Regions from separate parts of the Pseudomonas sp. Tn43 genome, predicted to be linked through region 4. Evidence: predicted binding sites of a transcription regulator. Region 4 holds the regulator's gene; each other region holds the start of a gene.
The links. The regulator sigma-54, encoded in region 4, starts transcription at its own class of promoters, with help from an activator protein. The targets are predictions, from matches to a motif close to ANTGGCATNNANNTTGCTNT.

Region 1 (5,985 bases), on a different contig from region 4:
CCAGGGCGATGGCTTCGAACCAGTCATGGTCGAAGGCGTGATCAGGGTCTTTGCCCACCGCGTAGGTAAGCTTGGTCAAGACGGCGTCGCGGAATGCGGCCACCTCTGCTTCGCGAACAAGTGGTTCTTGAGTCATCGATAAGACCTCGAGCGAGCGTGAAGTTGTCTGAGCCTAGTCGGTCTGACAGACCGTTGAGACTCTGGTTCGGCAGTTTTTCCTGTTTGTGCGAGATAGGTGACATTAATGTTGTCGGTGCCAGAAACGATGCAGGGGCCGTGCCGGACACAGGGGTTATTTTGCGCCAAACGAAAAAATCTGGCGAAAGGTTGTTCAAAAATCCACCAGTCCCGGTATGATCGCGCGCCCTGATGCACACGCTGGTAACAACCGATGATGAAGCCCAACCTGATCGCCGCCGCAGAGATCGATCGACTCGATACCTGGGCCAAGTACTCTGCCCCGATGTGCGGTTCTTGCGTGTCCAGCTGCTGCACCTTGCCGGTCGAGGTCAAGATCAAGGATCTGATCCGTATCGGCATCGTCGACGAATTCGAGCGGGGCGATCCGCCGAAGAACATTGCCAAGCGTTTGCAGAAGGAAGGGATCGTCGAACGCTATAACCAGAAGTCCGAGATCTTCACGCTGCAGCGCATGAGCAACAACGATTGCCTGTACCTGGATCGCAAGAGCCGTCTGTGCACCATTTATGACAAGCGCCCGGACACCTGCCGCAACCACCCGAAGATCGGACCGCGACCGGGGTATTGCGCGTACAAGCCGAAAGAAGTGGAGCGTGAGAACAATCCGCGGACGCTGGACAAGTTCTGATTCCGATCTTCGTTGTCTGACAGATGGCTTTCGCGGGCAAGCCTCGCTCCTACACAGGCCGCGTCGTTTCATGAGCGTCGGGAACGACCCGGACCTGTAGGAGCGAGGCTTGCCCGCGAAGAGGCCCGAATAAGCGCTACACAAACCCCAGACAAACAAAAACGCCCCCGGCCTTTCGACCGGGGGCGTTTTCGTTCAGCCGGGGCTAATTACGCCTTGGCTTTCTTGGCAGCGCGGGTACGCTCGCTTTCGTCCAGGATCTTCTTGCGAAGACGGATGGACTTAGGCGTCACTTCGCACAATTCATCGTCCTGGATGAATTCCAGAGCCTGTTCCAGGGTGAAGCGAACAGGTGGAACCAGAGCGATGGTTTCGTCTTTGCCCGAAGCACGCATGTTGTCGAGCTTCTTGCCCTTGGTAGGGTTAACGCCCAGGTCGTTGTCACGGCTGTTCAGACCAACGATCTGACCGTTGTAGATTTCCTGGCCATGTTCGACGAACAGCTTGCCACGCGCCTGCAGGGTTTCCAGGGAGTAGGTCAGTGCCTTGCCGGTTTCAACCGAAACCAGAACGCCGTTCTGACGGCCGGACATGTCGCCGGACTTCATCACGTCGTAACGGTCGAAGATCGAGGTCAGGATGCCAGCACCGTTGGTCAGGGTCAGGAACTGGTTACGGAAACCGATCAGACCGCGAGCAGGGATGTTGTATTCCAGACGTACACGGCCCTTGCCATCCGGCACCATGTTGGTCAGGTCGCCTTTACGCAGACCCATCTCTTCCATCACCTTGCCCTGGGATTCTTCCGGCAGGTCGATGGTGACGTTTTCGAACGGTTCGTGCTTCACGCCGTCAACCAGACGGATGATCACTTCCGGACGGCCTACAGCCATTTCGAAGCCTTCGCGACGCATGGTTTCGATCAGTACCGAGAGGTGCAGTTCGCCACGGCCGGAAACCTTGAACTTGTCAGCCGAGTCGCCTTCTTCAACGCGCAGTGCAACGTTGTACAGCAGCTCTTTGTCCAGACGTTCCTTGATGTTGCGGGAAGTCACGAACTTGCCTTCTTTACCGCAGAAAGGCGAGTCGTTTACCTGGAAGGTCATGGAAACGGTTGGCTCGTCGACAGTCAACGGCTTCATCGCTTCAACGGTGTCCGGGTGGCACAGGGTGTCGGAGATGAACAGCGAGTCCATACCGCTGATGCACACGATGTCGCCTGCAGCAGCTTCTTCAACGTCTACACGGTGCAGACCGTGGTGCCCCATCAGCTTCAGGATACGACCGTTACGCTTCTTGCCGTCGGCACCGATAGCGACAACCGGGGTGTTCGGCTTGACGCGACCACGAGCGATACGGCCAACGCCGATAACACCCAGGAAGCTGTTGTAGTCCAGTGCGGAGATTTGCATCTGGAACGGACCTTCACGGTCAACAGCCGGCGCCGGTACGTTGTCGACGATCGACTGGTACAGCGGGGTCATGTCTTCAGCCATTTCGGTGTGGTCCAGACCGGCAATACCGTTCAGGGCCGAGGCGTAGACGACTTTGAAGTCCAGCTGTTCTTCGGTGGCACCCAAGTTGTCGAACAGATCGAAGATCTGGTCCAGAACCCAGTCCGGACGCGCGCCTGGACGGTCAACCTTGTTGATGCACACGATTGGACGCAGGCCGGCTTCGAAAGCCTTCTTGGTCACGAAACGGGTTTGCGGCATAGGGCCGTCTTGAGCGTCAACCAGCAGCAGAACGGAGTCGACCATCGACATTACGCGTTCAACTTCGCCGCCGAAGTCGGCGTGGCCCGGGGTGTCCACGATGTTGATGTGGTAGCCGTTCCAGTTGATGGCGGTGTTTTTCGCCAGAATGGTAATACCGCGCTCTTTTTCCTGGTCGTTGGAGTCCATCACGCGCTCGTCGTTGAGCTCGTTGCGCTCCAGAGTGCCGGATTGACGCAGGAGTTTGTCTACCAGGGTGGTTTTACCATGGTCAACGTGAGCAATGATGGCGATGTTGCGTAGATTTTCGATCACTTGTGTATCTCGATCAGAGGATTCGGTGCGCTGACAAGTCTTGGCAGCGATTTACAGTAGAGTCAGGCCTTGCCGTTACAGCTTGACGGCGGCGTCGGGGGGCCGGTGACGCAAGCCACAGGCAAACAGCCCCGGGCACTTAGCTCGGTCGATAAACGCGCACATTGGCATGCCCCTCACTGAGCAAATGGTGGGCATGCAGGCGACTCATCACGCCTTTGTCGCAATAAAGCAGGTACTGGCGAGTAGGGTCCAGTTCCTTGAAACGAGCGTTCAGTGCATAAAACGGCATCGTTTGTACCTCGATGCCAGCGAGTTCCAGCGGGTCGTCCTCAGCGGCATCCGGGTGACGGATATCGATGATGATCTGACCGGCCAGCGCTTCGCTGACTTCTTCAATTTGCAAATCCTGGCCCAATTCATCGATCACCCGATCGATCGGCACCAGCTTGGCGTTTTCGAGCGCACGCTCGAGTACCGCCATATCGAATTCTTTCTCTTCATGCTCGACGCGATGACGCTTGGCTGCAGTCTTCGGATTGACCGAAATGACGCCGCAGTATTCCGGCATGTGCCGGGCGAAATCGGCGGTGCCAATCTCGTTGGCCAGGTCGATGATGTCCTGCTTGTGGCTGGCAATGAGCGGACGCAAGACCAGCTTGTCGGTCACGCAGTCGATCACGCTCAGGTTCGGCAATGTCTGGCTCGATACCTGGGAGATCGCCTCGCCGGTCACCAGCGCATCAATGTGCAGTCGATCGGCAATTTGGGACGAAGCGCGCAACATCATACGCTTCAATACTACGCCCATATGACTGTTATCGACTTTGCCGAGAATTTCTCCCAGCACTTCCTCGAACGGCACACTGACAAATAACACGCGTTGGGAGCTGCCGTACTTCTTCCAGATGAAATGCGCGACTTCCATGACGCCCAGTTCATGGGCGCGTCCGCCCAGATTGAAGAAGCAGAAATGGGCCATCAGGCCGCGGCGCATGATCTGGTAGGCAGCGACGGTGGAATCGAAACCACCGGACATCAGCACCAGCGTCTGCTCCAGCGCGCCCAGCGGATAACCGCCGATGCCATTGTGCTGGCTGTGGATCACAAACAACCGTTGGTCGCGAACTTCGATGCGGACTTCGATTTGAGGCTTTTTCAGGTCGATTCCGGCGGCACCGCACTGACGGCGCAACTGGCTGCCGACATATTTCTCGATATCGATCGAGCTGAACGGGTGCTTGCCGGCACGCTTGCAACGCACCGAGAAAATTTTCCCGGCTAGCGCATCGCCGTAGTGCTGCTTGCACTTTTCAACGATGTCGTCGAAATCCCCTAGCGGGTACTCGTCGATTTGCAAGAAATGCGCGATGCCCGGCATGCAGCTCAGGCGCTCGCCCATCTCCTTCAAGGCCTTGGGGTCGCTGACGCGGGTTTCCAGCTCGAGGTTGTCCCACACACCGTTCACCACCACGGCCGGGTCCAGGTCGCGGAGCACGGTACGGATGTTTTTGGCCAACTGGCGGATGAAACGCATCCGGACCGGGCGGCTCTTGATGGTGATCTCGGGGAAGACTTTTACGATTAATTTCATGGAAACAGCGCGCGCAGGGCCTGCCGAAAAAGGGGGGCGCGGATTATAGCGGAAATTGCTCAAGGTTTAACCAGTTAATGTGCAGAAGGTTTTGATCGCACCAAAACAGGTCATTTATGGATTTCGACGCTACATTACAGGGCGAGATTTGCCGCTTTTTGAGGCCTTGCATCTTTATAAGCGTGATATTGGGGCAAAAAACCCATGGTGGGGCACTGGCATGCAATTTGCTCCCTTGTGAGGCAGGTTGCCTTGGCAGAGTATTCGCGCCGGCATCACCCACATTCTAAGGGCATCCACTACCAAGCCCGAAGCCACCCGGAGGACACTATGTCGAAGTCGGTTCAACTCATCAAAGATCATGACGTCAAGTGGATTGATCTGCGCTTCACGGACACAAAAGGCACTCAGCATCACGTGACCATGCCGGCTCGCGATGGGCTGGATGAAGCTTTCTTCGAAGAAGGCAAAATGTTCGACGGTTCCTCCATCGCTGGCTGGAAAGGCATCGAAGCTTCCGACATGATCCTGATGCCGGACGACAGCACTGCCGTTCTCGACCCGTTCACCGAAGAGCCGACCCTGATCCTGGTTTGCGACGTGATCGAGCCTTCGACCATGCAAGGCTACGACCGTGACCCACGTGCGATCGCCAAGCGTGCCGAGGAATACCTGAAGTCGACCGGTATCGGTGACACTGTATTCGTGGGTCCGGAGCCTGAATTCTTCATCTTCGACGAAGTGAAGTTCAAGTCCGACATCTCAGGCTCGATGTTCAAAATCTTCTCCGAACAAGGTTCGTGGATGTCCGACCAGGACGTGGAAGGCGGCAACAAAGGCCACCGTCCAGGCGTCAAAGGTGGCTACTTCCCTGTTCCGCCGTTCGACCACGACCACGAAATCCGTACCTCCATGTGCAACGCCATGGAAGAAATGGGCCTGGTCATCGAAGTTCACCACCACGAAGTGGCGACTGCCGGTCAGAACGAAATCGGCGTGAAGTTCAACACCCTGGTGGCCAAGGCTGACGAAGTTCAGACCCTGAAGTACTGCGTACACAACGTGGCTGACGCATACGGCCGCACCGCAACCTTCATGCCTAAGCCTCTGTACGGCGACAACGGTTCGGGTATGCACGTTCACCTGTCCATCGCCAAAGATGGCAAGAATACCTTCGCTGGCGAAGGCTATGCCGGCCTGTCCGATACCGCTCTGTACTTCATCGGCGGCATCATCAAGCACGGTAAGGCTCTGAACGGCTTCACCAACCCGTCGACCAACTCCTACAAGCGTCTGGTCCCAGGTTTCGAAGCACCAGTGATGCTGGCCTACTCGGCTCGCAACCGTTCGGCTTCGATCCGTATTCCTTACGTGTCCAGCCCTCGCGCTCGCCGTATCGAAGCTCGCTTCCCGGATCCGGCAGCTAACCCATACCTGGGCTTCGCTGCACTGTTGATGGCTGGCCTGGACGGCATCCAGAACAAGATCCACCCAGGCGACGCCGCTGACAAAAACCTGTACGACCTGCCGCC
Region 2 (5,985 bases), on a different contig from region 4:
GGCGAAGGACGCACCGGCCATACCGAGGAACAGGCCCAGCAACAGCGCTTGCTCATAACTGTGGATGCCGACTTTCCAGGCGACGAACAGGGCGCAGATGACGATCACCTGGCCGATGATCCCGGCGGTTTTGGGCGACAGGCGATCGGCCAGCAGGCCCATCGCAAAGCGCAATACGGCCCCGGCCAGAATCGGCGTGGCCACTACCAGACCGCGCTGCTGGGTGGTCAGGTGCAAATCAGCGGCGATCTGTACCGCCAAAGGGCCGAGCAGGTACCAGACCATGAAGCTCAGATCGAAATAGAGGAAGGCTGCGAACAGTGTCGGGGTATGGCCGGATTTCCAGAAGCTTGAATTCATCGCGCACCTCAGCTGTCAGGCGTATCAAGAAGGAGTCATGAGCTTGCAGGTGGGCGCCGCTAAGGCCGCACCACCAGCCCCGGTCTCTGGGGCCAAAACGAAAAAACGCCGCTACCCGATCCGCCAGGGGGGCGAATGAGGTGAGCGACGTCTTTGTCGTAGGTGGGGCAACCGCCGTTGGTTACCTTGCAGGGATTTACTTAGCGAGAACTGTGCCAACACGTGAGATCGCGTTGTGGCCATTCGCGGGCAAGCCTCGCTCCTACGGGTTTTGTGGTGAATTCAGATGTTGTAAACGACACAAAACCTGCAGGAGCGAGGCTTGCCCGCGAAGGCGTCATCACAAGCACCACAAGGCTTCAGCCCAGCAACTCGCTCATGGCAATGATCTGCTCCGCCACCTGGATCAGCTTCTGCTGGCGGCTCATGGCCTGGCGGCGCATCAGCGTGTAGGCCTCTTCCTCGTTGCAGTCCTTCATCTTCATCAGCAGCCCCTTGGCCAGTTCGATGCGCTTGCGCTCGGCCAGTTGCTGGTCGCGGGCGTGCAATTGCGCACGCAGGGCCTGGTCGCTTTCAAAACGCGCCATGGCCACGTCGAGAATCGGCTGCAAGCGTTGTGCGTGAATGCCTTCGACGATGTAGGCACTGACGCCGGACTTGATCGCCCGGCGCATCACGTCGGGGTCATGCTCGTCGGTGAACATCACAATCGGCCGTGGCTGGTCACGGGTCACCAGCACCACTTGCTCCATCACATCGCGGCTCGGTGACTCGGTATCGATCAAAATCACGTCCGGACGCACCGTTTCGACGCGCGCGGGCAGGTCAATGGTCAGGCCGGACTCGTCGATGACCTCGAACCCGGCTTCGGTCAGAGCCGCCTTCAGGCGCCCGACTTTTTTCGCAGTGTCATTGATCAGCAGGATACGCAACATATTCGCAGGCTCCTGTCAGCGGCTGGCGAGAAGGGGAGCGCTGTCGCTCATGGCGTGCAGCGTGAAGCTGCGGGCATAGCCGGCCGGGTCCGAACCGTCCCAGACTTTGCCGTCGATCAATTGGCTGGTGCGCATTGGCTGACTCCGGACAGGCACACCGACAGCAGTGGCGGCCTCACCGTATAAGTCTAGTTGCTGGACCTGACGGGCCACGCCGAGGTAATCGGGGTCGTCACGCAACAAACCCCAGCGCCGGAACTGGGTCATGAACCACATGCCGTCGGACAGATACGGAAAATTCACCTCGCCACCCCCGTGAAAACGCATGGCGTGCGGGTCTTGCCAGCGATTACCCAGGCCATCGGCGTAGTCACCGCGCAACCGTGGTTCGATGCAGTCCAGCGGTGCATCCAGATATTCAGGCGCACTCAACAGTTGCGCGGTGCTGCGGCGATTTTCCTGGCTGGTTTCGATGAATCGGCTGGCTTCGAGGATCGCCATCACCAGCGCCCGTGCGGTATTGGGGTATTGCTCGACAAAGGCGCGGGTGCAGCCGAGGACCTTTTCCGGGTGATCGGGCCACAGGGTCTGGCTGGTGGCCATCGTAAACCCGAGATTCTGCTGTACCGCACTGGCCGCCCACGGCTCGCCGACGCAGAAACCGTCGATGCGCCCGGCTTGCAGGTGCGCGACCATTTGCGGCGGCGGCACCACCACGCTGTCGACATCCTGCAACGGATGAATGCCCTGACTCGCGAGCCAGTAATACAGCCACATGGCGTGGGTGCCCGTAGGAAATGTCTGGGCGAAGGTCAGTTTTGGGCGACTTTGGTGCACGTGACGATCGAGTGCTTCAGGACTGGTCACACCCAGGGCCTGCAAGCCGTGGGAAAGGTTGATGCTCTGGCCGTTCTGGTTCAAGCCCATGAGCACGGCCATGTCAGTGGAAGCGATGCCGCCGATGCCCAGGTGTACGGCGTAAATCAGCCCGTACAGGCTGTGGGCGGCGTCGAGTTCGCCGCTGACCAGTTTATCCCGCAGGTTGGCCCAGGATGATTGGCGCTTGAGGTTCAGGGTCAGGCCGTAGGGTTGGGCAAAGCCCTGAGTGGCCGCGACCACCACTGAGGCGCAGTCGCTCAGGGCCATGAAGCCGAGGTCGATTGCGGTTTTTTCCGGGGCATCGCTGCCATTGACCCAGGCCAGTGGGCCGGCTGATGGTTCGTTCATCGATTTCGCACCTTCCAAAAAAAAGCGTCGTCCCAACGCCCTTGCGTGGGCAAAGCCGGGTGACGACGCCATTGTCCTTCCACTCATCCCGCCGCTGGCATGAGTGCTGATGCTTGTGATGGTGCAAGGCATATGCCATCGCTGACTGATTTTATTGCGCGCCTCGCCTGAAGCCCTGATGCGCGGCTATAATCGCCGCCTCTCATCGCCAACCGAGTCAAGCCTGCCCATGTACACCCTGGCCCGTCAGCTGTTGTTCAAACTTTCCCCGGAAACCTCCCACGATCTGTCCCTGGACCTGATCGGCGCGGGCGGGCGTTTGGGCCTTAACGGCTTGCTGTGCAAGGCACCGGCGAAACTGCCGGTAACGGTCATGGGCCTGGAGTTCCCGAACCCGGTGGGTTTGGCGGCCGGTCTGGACAAAAACGGCGCAGCGATCGATGGTTTTGCCCAATTGGGTTTCGGTTTCGTCGAAATCGGCACCATCACGCCGCGTCCGCAACCGGGCAACCCGAAACCACGGATTTTCCGCTTGCCGGACGCCGAAGCGATCATCAACCGCATGGGCTTCAACAACCTTGGTGTCGATTACTTGCTCGCTCGCGTGGCGGCAGCCAAGTACAAAGGCGTGCTGGGCATCAATATCGGCAAGAATTTCGACACACCGGTTGAACGTGCGGTCGATGACTATCTGATCTGCCTGGATAAGGTCTATGCCCACGCCAGCTATGTGACGGTCAACGTCAGTTCGCCAAACACCCCGGGCCTGCGCAGCCTGCAATTCGGCGATTCGCTCAAGCAATTGCTCGCCGACCTGGCCACCCGCCGGGCGGAACTGGCCCTGCGCCACGGCAAGCATGTGCCGCTGGCGATCAAGATCGCGCCGGACATGACTGATGAAGAAACCGTTCAAGTCGCCCAGGCGTTGATCGAAACCGGGATGGATGCAGTGATTGCCACCAACACCACCCTGAGCCGCGTTGGTGTCGAAGGCATGGAACATGGTGACGAGGCGGGCGGGTTGTCCGGCGCGCCGGTTCGCGAGAAAAGCACGCACACCGTTAAAGTGCTGGCGGCGGAACTGGCCGGTCGCCTGCCGATCATCGCCGTGGGCGGCATCACCGAAGGCAAGCACGCGGCTGAGAAAATCGCCGCGGGTGCGAGTTTGGTGCAGCTCTACTCCGGCTTCATCTATAAAGGCCCGGCGTTGATTCGTGAATCGGTGGATGCCATCGCGGCCCTACGCTGACCTGTAGCAGCTGCCGAGCCTGCGAGGCTGCGTTCGGCGGTGAAGCCGTCGTAAACCCTGCATACACCGTATACCTGTAATACCGCAGTGTCTGATTTCACGACGGCTTCGCCGCCGAACGCAGCCTCGCAGGCTCGGCAGCTGCTACAACGGGGGTGTTTCGGCAAAATGCTGGCATAAAAAAGGGCTCCTCGAAGGAGCCCCTGGGCCGAAGCCCGCCGTCCGGATGGGACGTGCGTGGTTAAGTCATTACGTAATCAGATTGTCGTGTCGGAGTGTGTGCCCTGTATTAGCCGACGGCGTGAAGTTCGTTGAGTCTGTGGATTCCCGCAGTGCCGGTCATACCGTCCCAGTTGTCGCCGCGTCCTTCGCGCCAGCCATTGATCCAGGCTTGGCGTACCGACGGTAGAGTAAAAGGGCAAAGCTCACGGGATTTACCACCAACGCCATATTGATATCCGCGCAAAAATGCTCTTTCCAACGGATCACGCTTAAGTCTTCTCATAGGGTGTTTCCCTCACTTGTTGACTGTATTTATCGCGTTGACCTCAATCGAGGTCAGGCAGAAAAATTCTGCCGCTGGCGGCTCGCTGCCGGCGTGGCGAGCCAAGGTGTTGACGCCGTTGCGACGTCAACCTGAGTTGAGTTCTAACCAATGCGTCACATCGAGGGAATGACCGTTTTGTCATAAGAACGTAACCATAAAGATGCTATGGCCATAAGTAACACGATATTTGTCCCGTGGTTACGAGCCAAACCCCGGTATGATCGGCCCTGCGCTAGAGGGTGGGGGTAAGCCTTTAACGAGAATGACACCCGTTGCACTTGTGGACTATTCGACGAAGGGTCGACTTATGACATTTTGTTGCATCAACTTTTATATCTGTCCTGGCATCTAAGCTCTTTTAACCCGAGCAGTCAGGGTGGGAACGGCACACCTTCGTGCCACGCGGGCGCTCTGTTAGAAAAGCGCCTGACTGAAAACCGGATCGGCAATGCGTTGCCGATTCACTTAGCCAAAGGCTCTGGAATTACCAATGTCCGATCGTTTCGAACTCTTCCTCACTTGCCCCAAAGGCCTTGAAGGCTTGCTCATCGAGGAAGCCGTCGGGCTTGGCCTTGAAGAAGCACGCGAGCACACCTCGGCTGTGCGCGGCATGGCCACCATGGAAACCGCCTATCGCCTGTGCCTGTGGTCGCGTCTGGCGAACCGCGTGCTGCTGGTGCTCAAGCGCTTCCCGATGAAGGACGCCGAAGACCTCTACCACGGCGTGCTGGATATCGAATGGCAAGACCACATGCTCAATGATGGCACGCTGGCCGTTGAGTTCAGCGGTCACGGTTCGGGCATTGATAACACGCATTTCGGCGCCTTGAAGGTCAAGGACGCCATTGTCGACAAACTGCGCACCCCGCAGGGCGACCGTCCATCCATCGACAAGCTCAACCCGGACCTGCGCATTCACCTGCGCCTGGACCGTGGCGAAGCGATTCTGTCCCTCGACCTGTCTGGTCACAGCCTGCACCAGCGTGGTTACCGCTTGCAGCAGGGCGCGGCGCCGCTGAAGGAAAACCTCGCGGCGGCGATTCTGATCCGTTCGGGCTGGCCTCGGATTGCCGCCGAAGGTGGCGCACTGGCTGACCCGATGTGCGGTGTCGGTACATTCCTGGTCGAAGCCGCGATGATCGCCGCCGACATGGCGCCGAACCTGCGTCGCGAGCAATGGGGCTTCACCGCCTGGCTCGGTCACGTGCCGGCGCTGTGGAAAAAACTTCACGAAGAAGCCACCGAGCGCGCCGCGGCTGGTCTGGCCAGGCCACCGCTGTGGATTCGCGGTTACGAAGCCGACCCGCGCCTGATTCAACCGGGCCGCAATAACGTTGAACGTGCCGGCCTGAGCGAGTGGATCAAGATCTACCAGGGCGAAGTCGCGACGTTCGAGCCGCGCCCGGACCAGAACCAGAAAGGCCTGGTGATCTGCAACCCTCCGTACGGCGAACGTCTGGGCGATGAGGCGAGCCTGCTTTACCTCTACCAGAACCTCGGCGAACGTCTGCGTCAGGCTTGCCTGAACTGGGAAGCGGCGGTGTTCACCGGCGCCCCGGACCTGGGCAAGCGCATGGGCATACGCAGCTACAAACAGTATTCGTTCTGGAACGGCGCCCTGCCGTGCAAGTTGCTGCTGATCAAGGTCACGCCGGACCAGTTCGTCA
Region 3 (5,985 bases), on a different contig from region 4:
ATGTTGCCGGTTGCGCCCGCCACTGAATCCAGAGCCTCGACCAGTGGCACGCCGGCGGCGAACGTCGTCGACAAGGTGCGGGCGTAACGGGCCACGGCGGACTTGTACATGAGCGCGCCAACCAACGGCAGTTTCAGCAGCCAGGTGTCCATTCGGTCCCGAAAGCCCGGGGACTTTTTGAAAGCATGGCGGATGCCGAAAATCAGCGCACCCAACATACCCAGCACCATCCACCACCAGGCCTGCAGGAACTCCGACAAGCCGATGACCATCACGGTGAACGCTGGCAGTTCGGCGCCAAACCCCGAGAACACCGACTCGAACTGCGGCACAACCTTGACCAGCAGAATCCCGGTCACAATGATCGCGACGAACACCACCGCCAGCGGATAGGTCATGGCTTTCTTGATCTTGGCCTTGAGGCTTTCGCTCTTTTCCTTGTAGGTCGCAACCCGTTCCAGCAGGGTATCCAGAGCGCCGGCCTGTTCGCCGGCATCCACCAGGTTGCAATACAGTTCATCGAAGTACTGGGGCTTTTTGCGCAGGGCCGCGGCGAAGCTGTTGCCGGCCGCGACTTCCTGTTTCACCTCGTCCACCAGCTTGCGCATGTTCGGGTTATCGAAGCCTTCGCTGATAATGTCGAACGATTGCAGCAACGGTACGCCGGCTTTCATCATGGTCGCCATCTGCCGGGTAAACAGGGCAATGTCCAGAGCCTTGATGCGTTTGCCGGCGTTGAAAATGGACGCGGTTTTTTTCCGCACCTTGCCCGGGTTGATCCCTTGCTTGCGTAACTGAGCCTTGATCAGCGCGGGATTCTGGCCGGTCAATTCGCCGGTCATTCTTGCGCCTTTTTTGTCGGTGCCTTCCCAGGCATATACGCTGATTTTCGCTGCTTTGACCGCCATGTTCAGTCCTTCGTGACCCGGTTGATTTCTTCAAGGCTGGTGATGCCTTGCATGGCCTTGAGCAGGCCCGAAGTACGCAGGTCGTTGAATCCGTCCTTACGCATCTGGGTGTCGATTTCCAGTGAATTGCCTTCGGCCATGATCAGCCGTTGCAGGTCAGGGGTGTTCTTTACCACTTCATAAATCCCTACTCGCCCTTTGTAGCCGTTGTTGCACTGATCGCAACCGACCGGTTCATAGATCGTGAACGAGCCGATGCGTTCCTCGGGAAAGCCTTCCTTGAGCAATGCCTCACGGGGAATCTCGATGGGCTTTTTGCAATGACTGCACAGTTTGCGCGCCAGCCGCTGGGCGATGATCAGGCTGACCGACGTCGCGATGTTGAACCCCTGAATCCCCATGTTGTGCAAGCGGGTCAGGGTTTGCGCGGCGCTGTTGGTGTGCAGGGTCGAAAGCACCATGTGCCCGGTCTGGGCAGCCTTGATGGCGATTTCGGCGGTTTCGAGATCACGGATTTCACCGACCATGATCACGTCCGGGTCCTGACGCAGAAACGAGCGCAGCGCCTGGGCGAAATCCAGTCCTTGTCTGGGATTGACGTTGACCTGGTTGATGCCTTCGATGTTGATTTCAACCGGGTCTTCGGCAGTGGAAATATTGATGTCGACGGTGTTGAGGATGTTCAGCCCGGTATACAGCGATACGGTCTTGCCCGAGCCGGTGGGGCCGGTCACCAGAATCATTCCCTGTGGCTGCTTGAGCGCGGCGATATACAGGTCTTTCTGGTCGGGTTCGTAACCGAGGGCATCGATGCCCATTTGGGCACTGGACGGGTCGAGGATCCGGATCACTACCTTCTCGCCCCACAGGGTCGGCAGGGTGTTGACCCGAAAGTCGATGGACTTGCTTTTGGACAGGCGCATCTTGATTCGCCCGTCCTGGGGTTTGCGCCGCTCGGAGATGTCGAGACTGGCCATGACCTTCAACCGCGAAGCAATGCGGTTGGCCAGTTGTGTCGGCGGCCTGGCGACCTCCCGCAGCATGCCGTCGGTGCGCATCCGCACGCGGTAGATTTTTTCATAGGGTTCGAAATGCAAATCGGAAGAACCGCTCTTGATCGCGTCGAGCAGCATCTTGTGAACGAAGCGCACCACCGGCGCGTCATCGGCGTCTTGCCCCACAAGGACGTCTTGTTTCTGCTCATCGACCGATTCGATGTCCAGCCCGTCGAGGTCGACATCGGCCATGTCTTCCAAGCCGGTGGAGTGGTTGTCGAAGAATTTTTCGATGGCGTCGCTGAGCTTGTCTTCTTCCACCAGGATGGCTTCGGTGCTCAGCCCGGTGCTGAACTGAATGTCGTTGATGGCCTGGTGATTGCTCGGGTCGGAGATTCCCACGAACAGCTTGTTACCACGCCGCCAGAGGGGCAGGGCATGGTGCTGACGGATCAGCTTCTCACTGACCAGGCCTCGGGGTTGGGTGTCCTTGTCCAGGCAGTTGAGGTCCAGCAGGGCCATGCCGAAATGCTCGGAGGCCACCTCGGCGACCTGCCAGCTTTTCAGCAGTTTGTTTTGCACCAGATAACTGACCAGCGAAATTCGATTGCGTTGGGCTTGCTGATACGCCTGTTGCGCACTTTGGTCAGTGATCAGCTCGGCCAATACCAATTGCTTGGCCAGACCGCTAAGGGCGATGTCATTCATTGGGGTTCCGGACGCAGACAGTGAATGACTTATAGCCTAGTCAAGCAATGGAGCCAAACCAGCTGGGGGGTGGTGACAAAAAGTGTCAGATAGTGCGGATCCGTGGACCAGGAAAGGTCTTTACCGCAATCTTTCGCCCAGCAGGCAGGGCCACGCGCGGCTTGGCATGACCTGTGCTGTACCTTGTTCAGATCATGAGATTCCGACTCATGCATGGAGCCTGTCTATGAAAAATCAAAATGGTTTTACCCTGATCGAACTGTTGATCGTGGTGGCGATCATCGGGATTCTGGCGACGTTTGCGTTGCCGCAGTATTCGAAGTACCAGGCGCGGGCGAAGGTCACCGCTGCGGTTGCAGAAATCTCGGCACTGAAGGTGCCTTTTGAAGACATCATCAATCAAGGCACCGATATTGCCACCCCCGCCGGGATCGGCGCGGCGAGCGCCACGGGTAATTGCACGATTTCGGCAACGGGTACCGCCTCTTCCGGTGCGGGCACTATTGGCTGCACGATTCTCAACGCACCGGGGCCGGTGCTCGGCAAAACTGTCACGCTTTCACGCACACTTGCCGGTGGCTGGACGTGCGCCACAACAGTCGATGCAGAATATGCTCCTAAAGGTTGCCCTCCCACTCCCGCCAGCTGATCCATTCATCTTGTCAATGCCTCGCGTTTAACAACGCGGGGCATTTTTTTGTTCGCTGTTTTTGGGGCGATTCAGATAATCGAGAAACCCCCAACAATTCATGGCCTTAAGCCTGCGTTAAAACCCGCATGTTGCATGTAGATAATTTCGCAGTCATGCAATTTGCATGATTCCGAAAATTACCGTTGTTACTAACTAATTGATTTATAAGCATTTATTTTTTATTGAACAGTTGGCACAGCGTTCGCACTCTCTCCAGTAACCCTGCTGACAAGACACGCAGCAGACTTTCCAGAAATACAGGAGTTACTTGTATGAAGAAGTTCGCTATCGCTGCCGCTACTGCTACCGCGTTGACCCTGACCATGGCCAACGCCGCATTTGCACAGACCACCCAAGCGACTCAGGCACCCTTGATGCTGGCCGCCGGTGAAGTCACTGAAGCGAAAGAGGATGTTTCCGATACCTGGATCACGACCAAAGTCAAAGCCGATCTGCTGACCGAAAAAGGCATTCCTGGCACTGACATCAAGGTCGAAACTAACAAAGGCGTTGTTTCCCTGTCTTCCATGACTGTTCTGACTGATGCTCAGAAAACAACCGCCGTGGCTATTGCCAAGAAAATCAAAGGTGTCAAAGCGGTTTCCGCTGATGGCCTGAAATCCGAGTAAGGCAAGGCTTCTCGCCTGGACCGGGAGAAGGTGCGGTGGACGGGCCGAGTCATACGTCTGCCGCCACTTGACGGTTCATGCGCAAGGCCACAAGGATGTGGCCATTACAGGCCCCGGCATTCGTGTCGGGACCTGTCCTATTTGCAGCAACGCATCACTTGTAGGAGCGAGGCTTGCCCGCGAAGAACGATTACGCGGTATCCCTGATGGACCGAGGTGGCTGGTTCGCCGGCAAGCCTGGCTCCTACATTAGGGAAGTGGGGCAAGCTCGATTGTTTAATTCCCACGCTTGCTGGTGATTCGAACCAACCGGTTGCCTTCAAAGCGCAGGTACTGGTACATCCCGCTATTGGGCCCGTAGGTCCATTCCTCGACCTGAAACTCTTCCCGCCGATTGGCGCTGCGCTTGTAGCCCAGCAAGTCGCGGGCAATGGGCTCTCCGCATTTTTGCAGCACCTCGCTGGTCCTGTCTCCGACGCTGATCAATTGGCTACCGCAGCGCAAGGTGTCAGCCGCCACTGCCTGGCCGGCAGCCAGCGCCAAGGCCAGGCTCAGAAGCCAGCGCGCGCTCATCATTCGGCATCCAGATGCATGGACGTGATAACCCGGCCATCGCTCTGTGCCTCGCCAAGGCTGGCGTCGATGAAGTACACACGGTCATCGGCCAACTGACCCTTTTCCACCAGATAATCCTTGATGCTGCTGGCCCGTTCTTGCCCCAGTTGACGCAATAGCACCTCGCTGGAACTCCAGAACGCGATCACGTTTTCACGCATTTTGTTGCTACGTTCTTCCTTGCCCAGATCCTTCCATTCGGCTGGCGGCTGGGTCTTGAGGCGCGTGCGGTAAATCCCTTCCAGCAGCGGGCCTTTCTCGTTGTCCGGTACGTCCAGCAACGAGGCCTGGGCCGGTACTTTGTCACCGCGGCGCTGGAGCATTTTGTAGTAGTTGTACTGGTATTCCCGCTCCAGGCGTTGCTCGGCAATCAGCGGGCCATCGCTGCTCTTGGCGGCGGTGCCTTCGATTTCCAGGCGCAGGGCCGGACGTTCCTTGAGTGCTTGGGACAGTTTGACCAGCGCGGCTTCGGCGTCTTTGCTCAGGTCACTCGAACCCGGTGCGAATGCCACGCTGCCCAAATCTTCCGAGCCACCGCCGCTGACCAGGCCGCCAATCATTTTGAACGGCGCTGCGGCGGCTTTCACGATCAGGTTGCGCAGGGTCTGCCAGACGATAGGCATGACACTGAACTGTGGGTTGTTCAGGTCGCCGCTCACCGGCAGTTCGATGGAGATCTTGCCGTCGACATCCTTGAGCAAGGCAATCGCCAGTTTCAGTGGCAGGCTAACGGCGTCCGGGCTGTCGACCTTTTCACCCAGTTGCAGCTGCTCGACCACCACTTTGTTTTCGGCCAGGAGCTGGCCATTGGTGATCTTGTAATGCAGGTCGAGGTTGAGCCGGCCCTTGCGGATACGGTAACCGGCGAACTTGCCGGAGTAGGGCGTCAGCGTGGTCAGTTCCACCCGTTTGAAACTGGTGGCGATGTCCAGGCTGGCCATCGGGTCGAACGGGTTGACCGAACCCTTGATGGTCACCGGTGCATAGCGGTCGACCTTGCCTTCGATGTCGACGCTGGCCGGTTTGGCCTGACGGCTGTCGATGGTGCCGATCTTCCCGTTGAGCTGTTGAACGGCGGTGGCGAAGTTCGGGGTCAGGCTGAAGTCGGCGAAGTTTGCCGAACCGTCATTGATGGCAACGCCGCCAATGTGGATGCCCAGCGGTTTTTCTTTTCCGGCTGCCGGTTTGGCCGAGGTTGCCGGGGGGGCGGTATCGGCGGGTTGCGGGATCAGCAGATCATCAACGTTGGTGGTGCGATCATCGTTGATCATGAAGCGCGCATAGGGCTGGAACAGGCTGACCTTGTCGATCGACAGGCTGTCGCCATGCTGATAGTTCAGGCCTTCGAGCACCAACTGTTGCCACTTGAGGAAGTCGCGGGTTTTCAGGGTGTCGAGGGTATGCAGCTGATCGACCTGGGCTTTGCCTGTGATGTTGAA
Region 4 (5,985 bases):
CCAGTGACCTATTGCTCGGTTTCGGAGCCGGTGTGATGCTCGCCGCGACAGCGTTTTCGCTGATCGTGCCGGGCATTACCGCGGCTGAAAATCTCGGGCTGACGCCTTGGGCGGCCAGTGGCCTGATCAGCTTCGGCATTCTGCTGGGTGCATTCGGGTTGTTTCTGGTGGATCGCAGGGTATCTGGCGCTACGCCCGAAATGCTCGCGGGGACACTGAAGCGATCGGTGATTCCACCGCGGATCTGGTTGTTTGTGTTTGCCATCATCGCCCACAACATCCCCGAAGGCATGGCGGTTGGCGTTTCGGCCGGGGGAGGCATGCCTGATGCCGACAGCCTGGCCATGGGCATCGCCTTGCAGGATGTGCCGGAAGGCCTGGTCATTGCGTTGGTGTTGGCTGGAGCAGGGATGTCGCGGGTCAAGGCGTTCCTGATCGGTGCGGCATCAGGGTTGGTCGAACCGGTTTTTGCCCTGTTATGCGCCTGGTTGGTGAGCCTGGCCGAACTGCTGTTGCCTTTGGGCTTGGCACTGGCGGCCGGTGCGATGTTGCTGGTGGTGACTCAGGAAGTCATCCCCGAATCGCGCCGCCATGGTCACGACAAACTGGCCAGCCTTGGGCTGCTGATCGGGTTTTGTCTGATGATGGTGATGGATACCGCGCTGGCTTGAAAAACAGGATCAAAAGATCGCAGCCTCGTTTCACTCGACAGCTCCTACTGTATGCAGATCCTTGTAGGAGCTGTCGAGTGAAACGAGGCTGCGATCTTTTGACTTTTACTCGCCTTCGTCGAAGTAGTTGTTGATCAGCTTCACCAGTGCATCCAGCGCTTCCTGCTCCTTTTCGCCTTCGGTAATCAGGTGGATTTTGGTGCCCTTACCAGCGGCCAGCATCATCATTGCCATAATGCTTTTGCCGTCGATCATTGATTCCGGCGTACGGCCAACCCTGATCTGGCAAGGAAACTGACCCGCCACACCCACGAATTTTGCAGACGCGCGGGCATGCAAACCCAGCTTGTTGATGATTTCGATTTCCAGAGCAGGCATCGCGATGTGAATCCTTTAACTGAGGTCGCGGTGGCGGACCTGGACGTTCTTCAAGGTTTTTTGCAGGACCTGACCCAGACGTTCAGTCAGGTAGACAGAGCGGTGATGCCCGCCTGTGCAGCCAATGGCAATGGTGACATAGGCACGATTGCTGGCGGCAAAGCGGGGTAGCCACTTGAGCAAGTACGAAGAAATGTCCTGGAACATCTCTTCGACGTCCGGTTGTGCCGCCAGGTACTCGGCCACCGATTGATCGAGCCCGGACTGTGCTCGTAGCTCCGGCTTCCAGTAAGGGTTGGGCAGGCAGCGCACGTCGAACACCAGATCGGCGTCCACCGGCATGCCACGCTTGAACCCGAAAGATTCCACCAGGAACGCAGTGCCGGGCTCCGGCTGGTTCAGCAGGCGCAACTTGATGGTATCGCGTAGCTGATACAGGTTCAGATTGGTGGTGTTGACCTTGAGGTCGGCCAGATCAGCGATAGGCCCCAGCAGATTGCTTTCATCCTGGATCGCCTCCGCCAGCGAACGATTGGCGCTGCTCAGCGGGTGACGACGGCGAGTTTCCGAAAAGCGCTTGAGCAAGGTTTCTTCGTCGGCGTCCAGATACAGCACATCGCACTGGATATGTCGGCTGCGGACCTCTTCCAGCAATTCGGGGAACCGTGACAGGTGGCTTGGCAGGTTGCGTGCATCAATGGACACGGCCACCAGCGGTTGGGCCAGTTCGGTGTGGATCAGCGCGCGTTCGGCCAGTTCCGGCAGCAAGCCGGCAGGCAAGTTGTCGATGCAGTAATAGCCGTTGTCCTCGAGCACGTCGAGGGCGGTACTTTTACCTGAGCCGGAACGGCCGCTGACGATGATCAGGCGCATGATTAGTGACCGTTCTGCTCGTCCAGGACAACCTGATACAAGGCTTCGTTGCTCGGGGCACTGCGCAGTTTTTCACGCACTTCCTTGCGATCGAGCATGCTGGCGATCTGGCGCAGCAATTCCAGGTGGGCATCGGTGGCGGCTTCGGGGACCAGCAACACAAACAGCAGGTCAACCGGGGCACCGTCGATGGCGTCGAAATCGATAGGGGCTTCCAGGTGCAGCAACGCACTGATTGGCGAGGTGCAACCTTTGAGCCGGCAATGGGGAATGGCGATGCCGTTGCCGAAACCGGTAGAACCGAGTTTCTCACGGGCAATCAGGGCCTCGAAGACGTCCTGCATTTCCAGATCCGGTACTTCGCGGTGGATAAGGTTGGCAATTTGCTCGAGGGCTTTCTTTTTACTGCCACCCGGCGCGTTCACTTGGGAACGGCCGGGGGTCAGGATGGTTTCTAGTCGGATCATGGATTGGGGGTGTTAACGACCGGTCGCGCCCTGGAGGAGGCTCTGGGTCTTTTCCTTATGCTTTTTGAGTTGGCGATCCAGCTTGTCGGTCAGCAGGTCGATGGCGGCATACATGTCCGTATGCTCGGCATTGGCGACCACTTCTCCGCCGGGAATATGCAGCGTGGCTTCGATTTTCTGCAGCAGTTTTTCGACGTTCATCGTGACTTGCACATTGGTGATCTTGTCGAAATGCCTCTCTAATCGGTCGAGTTTTTCGCCGATGTAGGTGCGCAGGGGTTCGGTCACTTCCAGTTGGTGTCCACTGATGTTGACTTGCATACAGCTTCTCCTTCGTTGCCAGTGCATAAAGCGGCAGGCAGAAATGCCTGCCACTGGAACGCTGTGGCCAGCCCGGCGGTTACATCAACCGCTTCCGTTCGCTGGAAGGCGCGATCCCCAGGGATTCGCGGTACTTGGCGACGGTGCGACGGGCTACCTGAATGCCTTGTGCCTCCAGTAAACCAGCGATCTTGCTGTCACTCAACGGCTTTTTCTGATTTTCCGCAGCAACCAGTTTTTTGATGATCGCGCGGATGGCTGTGGACGAGCATTCACCGCCTTCTGAGGTGCTGACGTGGCTGGAGAAAAAGTATTTCAATTCATAGATGCCCCGCGGGGTATGCATGAATTTTTGCGTGGTCACCCGTGAAATCGTCGATTCATGCATGCCGACTGCTTCGGCGATGTCATGCAGCACCAACGGCTTCATGGCTTCGTCTCCGTACTCGAGAAAGCCGCGTTGATGCTCGACGATCTGGGTGGCGACTTTCATCAGGGTTTCATTGCGGCTTTGCAGGCTCTTGATGAACCAGCGAGCCTCCTGCAGCTGATTACGCATGAAAGTGTTGTCGGCGCTGGTATCGGCGCGGCGCACGAAACCGGCGTATTGGGCATTGACCCGCAGGCGTGGTACCGATTCCTGATTCAGTTCCACCAGCCAGCGTTCGTTGTCCTTGCGCACGATCACGTCGGGAACAACGTATTCGGCTTCAGTCGACTCGATCTGTGAACCCGGCCGCGGGTTGAGGCTCTGGACCAATTCGATGACCTGACGCAGTTCATCTTCCTTGAGCTTCATGCGACGCATCAGCTGGCTGTAATCGCGGCTGCCGAGCAGGTCGATGTAATCGGTAACCAGGCGCTTGGCTTCGGCCAGCCAAGGGGTCTTGGCGGACAACTGGCGCAGTTGCAGGAGCAGGCATTCGCCGAGGTTGCGGGCGCCGATGCCGGCGGGTTCGAATTGCTGGATGCGGTGCAGGACGGCTTCGATTTCGTCCAGTTCGATGTCCAGTTCCGGGTCGAAGGCTTCGAGGATTTCCTCGAGGGTTTCGTCCAGGTAACCCTGATTGTTGATGCAATCGATCAGGGTCACTGCGATCAGGCGATCGGTGTCGGACATCGGTGCCAGGTTCAGTTGCCACAGCAAATGGCTTTGCAGGCTTTCACCGGCCGATGTGCGGGTGGTGAAATCCCACTCGTCGTCATCATTGCTCGGCAGGCTGCTGGCGCTGGTCTGGTAGACGTCCTCCCAGGCTGTGTCGACGGGCAATTCGTTGGGGATTCGTTCGTTCCAGTCGCCTTCCTCGAGGTTGTCCACCGTCGGGGTGGTTTCCTGGTAAGAGGGCTCCTGAATATCGGGGTTGGGTTTCTGTTCGGCGCTATCGGCCAAAGGATCGGCGTTATCGAAGTCGTCGCCTTCTTCCTGGCGTTCGAGCATCGGATTGGACTCCAGGGCCTCCTGGATTTCCTGTTGCAGGTCCAGGGTCGACAATTGGAGCAGGCGGATGGCCTGTTGCAGCTGCGGTGTCATCGTCAGCTGCTGGCCCATTCTCAAGACTAGCGATGGTTTCATGGCAGGGGCTTAACACCTTATTCGCCGGCGCACATGCGCCATCCACTACAGAGCGCCGAAGCGCCAAACATAAGCAAATTATATGCCCGAAACTGAAGTGTTTGCCTAGAGCGCTGTAACAATAAAAAGTTATTGATTTTTTATTGAAGCGAGCGCTCCCTCGACGACCCGGGGCAGCTCAGGTGCCTACAGGCGGAACTCGTGGCCCAGATACACTTCCTTGACCAGTTCATTGGCGAGGATGGTGGCGGAGTCACCTTCAGCGATCAATTGACCATCGTTGACGATGTAGGCGGTTTCGCAGATATCCAGGGTTTCACGAACGTTGTGGTCCGTGATCAGCACGCCAATGCCTTTGGCCTTGAGGTGGTGGATGATTTGCTTGATATCGCCAACCGAAATCGGGTCCACGCCGGCGAAGGGTTCGTCGAGGAGGATGAATTTCGGGTTGGTAGCCAGTGCCCGGGCGATTTCCACGCGGCGGCGTTCGCCACCGGACAGGCTCATGCCGAGATTGTCGCGGATGTGATGAATGTGGAACTCCTGCATAAGGCTTTCCAGCTCTTGGCGACGACCGGCCTTGTCGAGTTCCTTGCGGGTCTCGAGGATGGCCATGATGTTGTCGGCCACCGACAGTTTGCGGAAGATCGACGCTTCTTGAGGAAGATAGCCGATACCCGCCTTCGCACGACCGTGCATCGGCTGGTGGCTGACGTCCAGGTCGTCGATCAACACGCGACCCTGATCAGCCTGTACCAGGCCGACAATCATGTAGAAACAGGTGGTTTTACCGGCACCGTTAGGGCCAAGCAGGCCGACGATCTGACCGCTGTCGATGGACAGGCTGACGTCGCGCACGACCTGACGGCTCTTGTAGCTCTTGGCCAGATGCTGAGCTTTCAGAGTTGCCATTACTGGGCCTTTTGCTCGTCGGTTTTCTTCTTCGGCTGGATCACCATGTCGATGCGAGGACGTGCCTCGGTGACCTTGTTACCCGTGGCGCGACCGGCGCTTGCAAGCTTTTTGGCCGTGTCGTAGACGATTTTCTCGCCTTGGGTGACGTTGTTGTCCTTATCGATGACTTTGGCGCGATCGATCAGCACGACACGGTTTTGCGAGGCGTGGTACTGGATCGTTACGCCGTAACCCTGGACCGGCTTGGTATCGCCCGCCGTTTGCAGTTGCTCGAAGTAGGCGAGGTTGCCCACCGAGGTCACCACGTCGATGTCGCCGGCCGGGGTGCGGGTGATGGTCACGGTATTGCCGGTGACCTTCATCGAGCCCTGGGTGATGATCACATCGCCCTTGTAGGTGGCAACGCCGTTCTTGTCGTCCAGTTGGGCATCGTCGGCCTGAATGCGGATAGGCTGCTCTTGATCGTTCGGCAGAGCCCAGGCGCTCACGCTTCCCAGTGCTGCGCCCAGACTGAGCAAAATAGGGAGAGTTTTAACGAGCCTCATACTGTCCTCTTACGTTCGATAGCAGGTGTATCCTGCTTTCTTTCAAGTACGCTTTCATTCCGTTGCCTGTCGATACACCGCCAGCGCCGTCGATTCTAACGGGTTGATCGGTCTGCGCATATTGCTCCTGCGGGAACACTGTCATACGGGTAGTAGTAATCAGGGTTTTGCGGTTTTTTTCGTCGAAACGCGTAATGCGTACCGAGTCAATCAGCTCGACCTGAGTGCCATCCGGGTTGACT

Region 1: a site for sigma-54 is predicted at 4,668-4,687, ahead of glnA (glutamate--ammonia ligase). Genes of this name have one in related genera too.
Region 2: a site for sigma-54 is predicted at 2,643-2,662, ahead of FHW68_RS04650 (CmpA/NrtA family ABC transporter substrate-binding protein). Genes of this name have one in related genera too.
Region 3: a site for sigma-54 is predicted at 2,772-2,791, ahead of FHW68_RS20335 (pilin). Genes of this name have one in related genera too.

The regions. Positions count from the first base shown of each region.
Region 1 covers NZ_JACHYG010000005.1:85,914-91,898, reverse strand. The annotation lists gene FHW68_RS14980 (glycogen/starch/alpha-glucan phosphorylase) at 1-136, opposite strand, end outside; gene FHW68_RS14975 (YkgJ family cysteine cluster protein) at 392-829, shown strand; gene typA (translational GTPase TypA) at 1,039-2,859, opposite strand; gene thiI (tRNA uracil 4-sulfurtransferase ThiI) at 2,999-4,453, opposite strand; gene glnA (glutamate--ammonia ligase) at 4,784-5,985, shown strand, end outside.
Region 2 covers NZ_JACHYG010000002.1:66,321-72,305, forward strand. The annotation lists gene FHW68_RS04640 (NarK/NasA family nitrate transporter) at 1-360, opposite strand, end outside; gene FHW68_RS04645 (ANTAR domain-containing response regulator) at 720-1,295, opposite strand; gene FHW68_RS04650 (CmpA/NrtA family ABC transporter substrate-binding protein) at 1,311-2,522, opposite strand; gene FHW68_RS04655 (quinone-dependent dihydroorotate dehydrogenase) at 2,752-3,771, shown strand; gene rmf (ribosome modulation factor) at 4,061-4,276, opposite strand; gene rlmKL (bifunctional 23S rRNA (guanine(2069)-N(7))-methyltransferase RlmK/23S rRNA (guanine(2445)-N(2))-methyltransferase RlmL) at 4,809-5,985, shown strand, end outside.
Region 3 covers NZ_JACHYG010000008.1:36,996-42,980, reverse strand. The annotation lists gene FHW68_RS20345 (type II secretion system F family protein) at 1-908, opposite strand, end outside; gene pilB (type IV-A pilus assembly ATPase PilB) at 911-2,611, opposite strand; gene FHW68_RS20335 (pilin) at 2,838-3,260, shown strand; gene FHW68_RS20330 (BON domain-containing protein) at 3,575-3,931, shown strand; gene FHW68_RS20325 (DUF2845 domain-containing protein) at 4,208-4,504, opposite strand; gene FHW68_RS20320 (DUF748 domain-containing protein) at 4,504-5,985, opposite strand, start outside.
Region 4 covers NZ_JACHYG010000009.1:136,289-142,273, forward strand. The annotation lists gene FHW68_RS22010 (ZIP family metal transporter) at 1-671, shown strand, start outside; gene FHW68_RS22015 (HPr family phosphocarrier protein) at 777-1,049, opposite strand; gene rapZ (RNase adapter RapZ) at 1,065-1,922, opposite strand; gene ptsN (PTS IIA-like nitrogen regulatory protein PtsN) at 1,925-2,389, opposite strand; gene hpf (ribosome hibernation-promoting factor, HPF/YfiA family) at 2,402-2,710, opposite strand; gene FHW68_RS22035 (RNA polymerase factor sigma-54) at 2,790-4,283, opposite strand; gene lptB (LPS export ABC transporter ATP-binding protein) at 4,470-5,195, opposite strand; gene lptA (lipopolysaccharide transport periplasmic protein LptA) at 5,195-5,743, opposite strand; gene lptC (LPS export ABC transporter periplasmic protein LptC) at 5,730-5,985, opposite strand, start outside.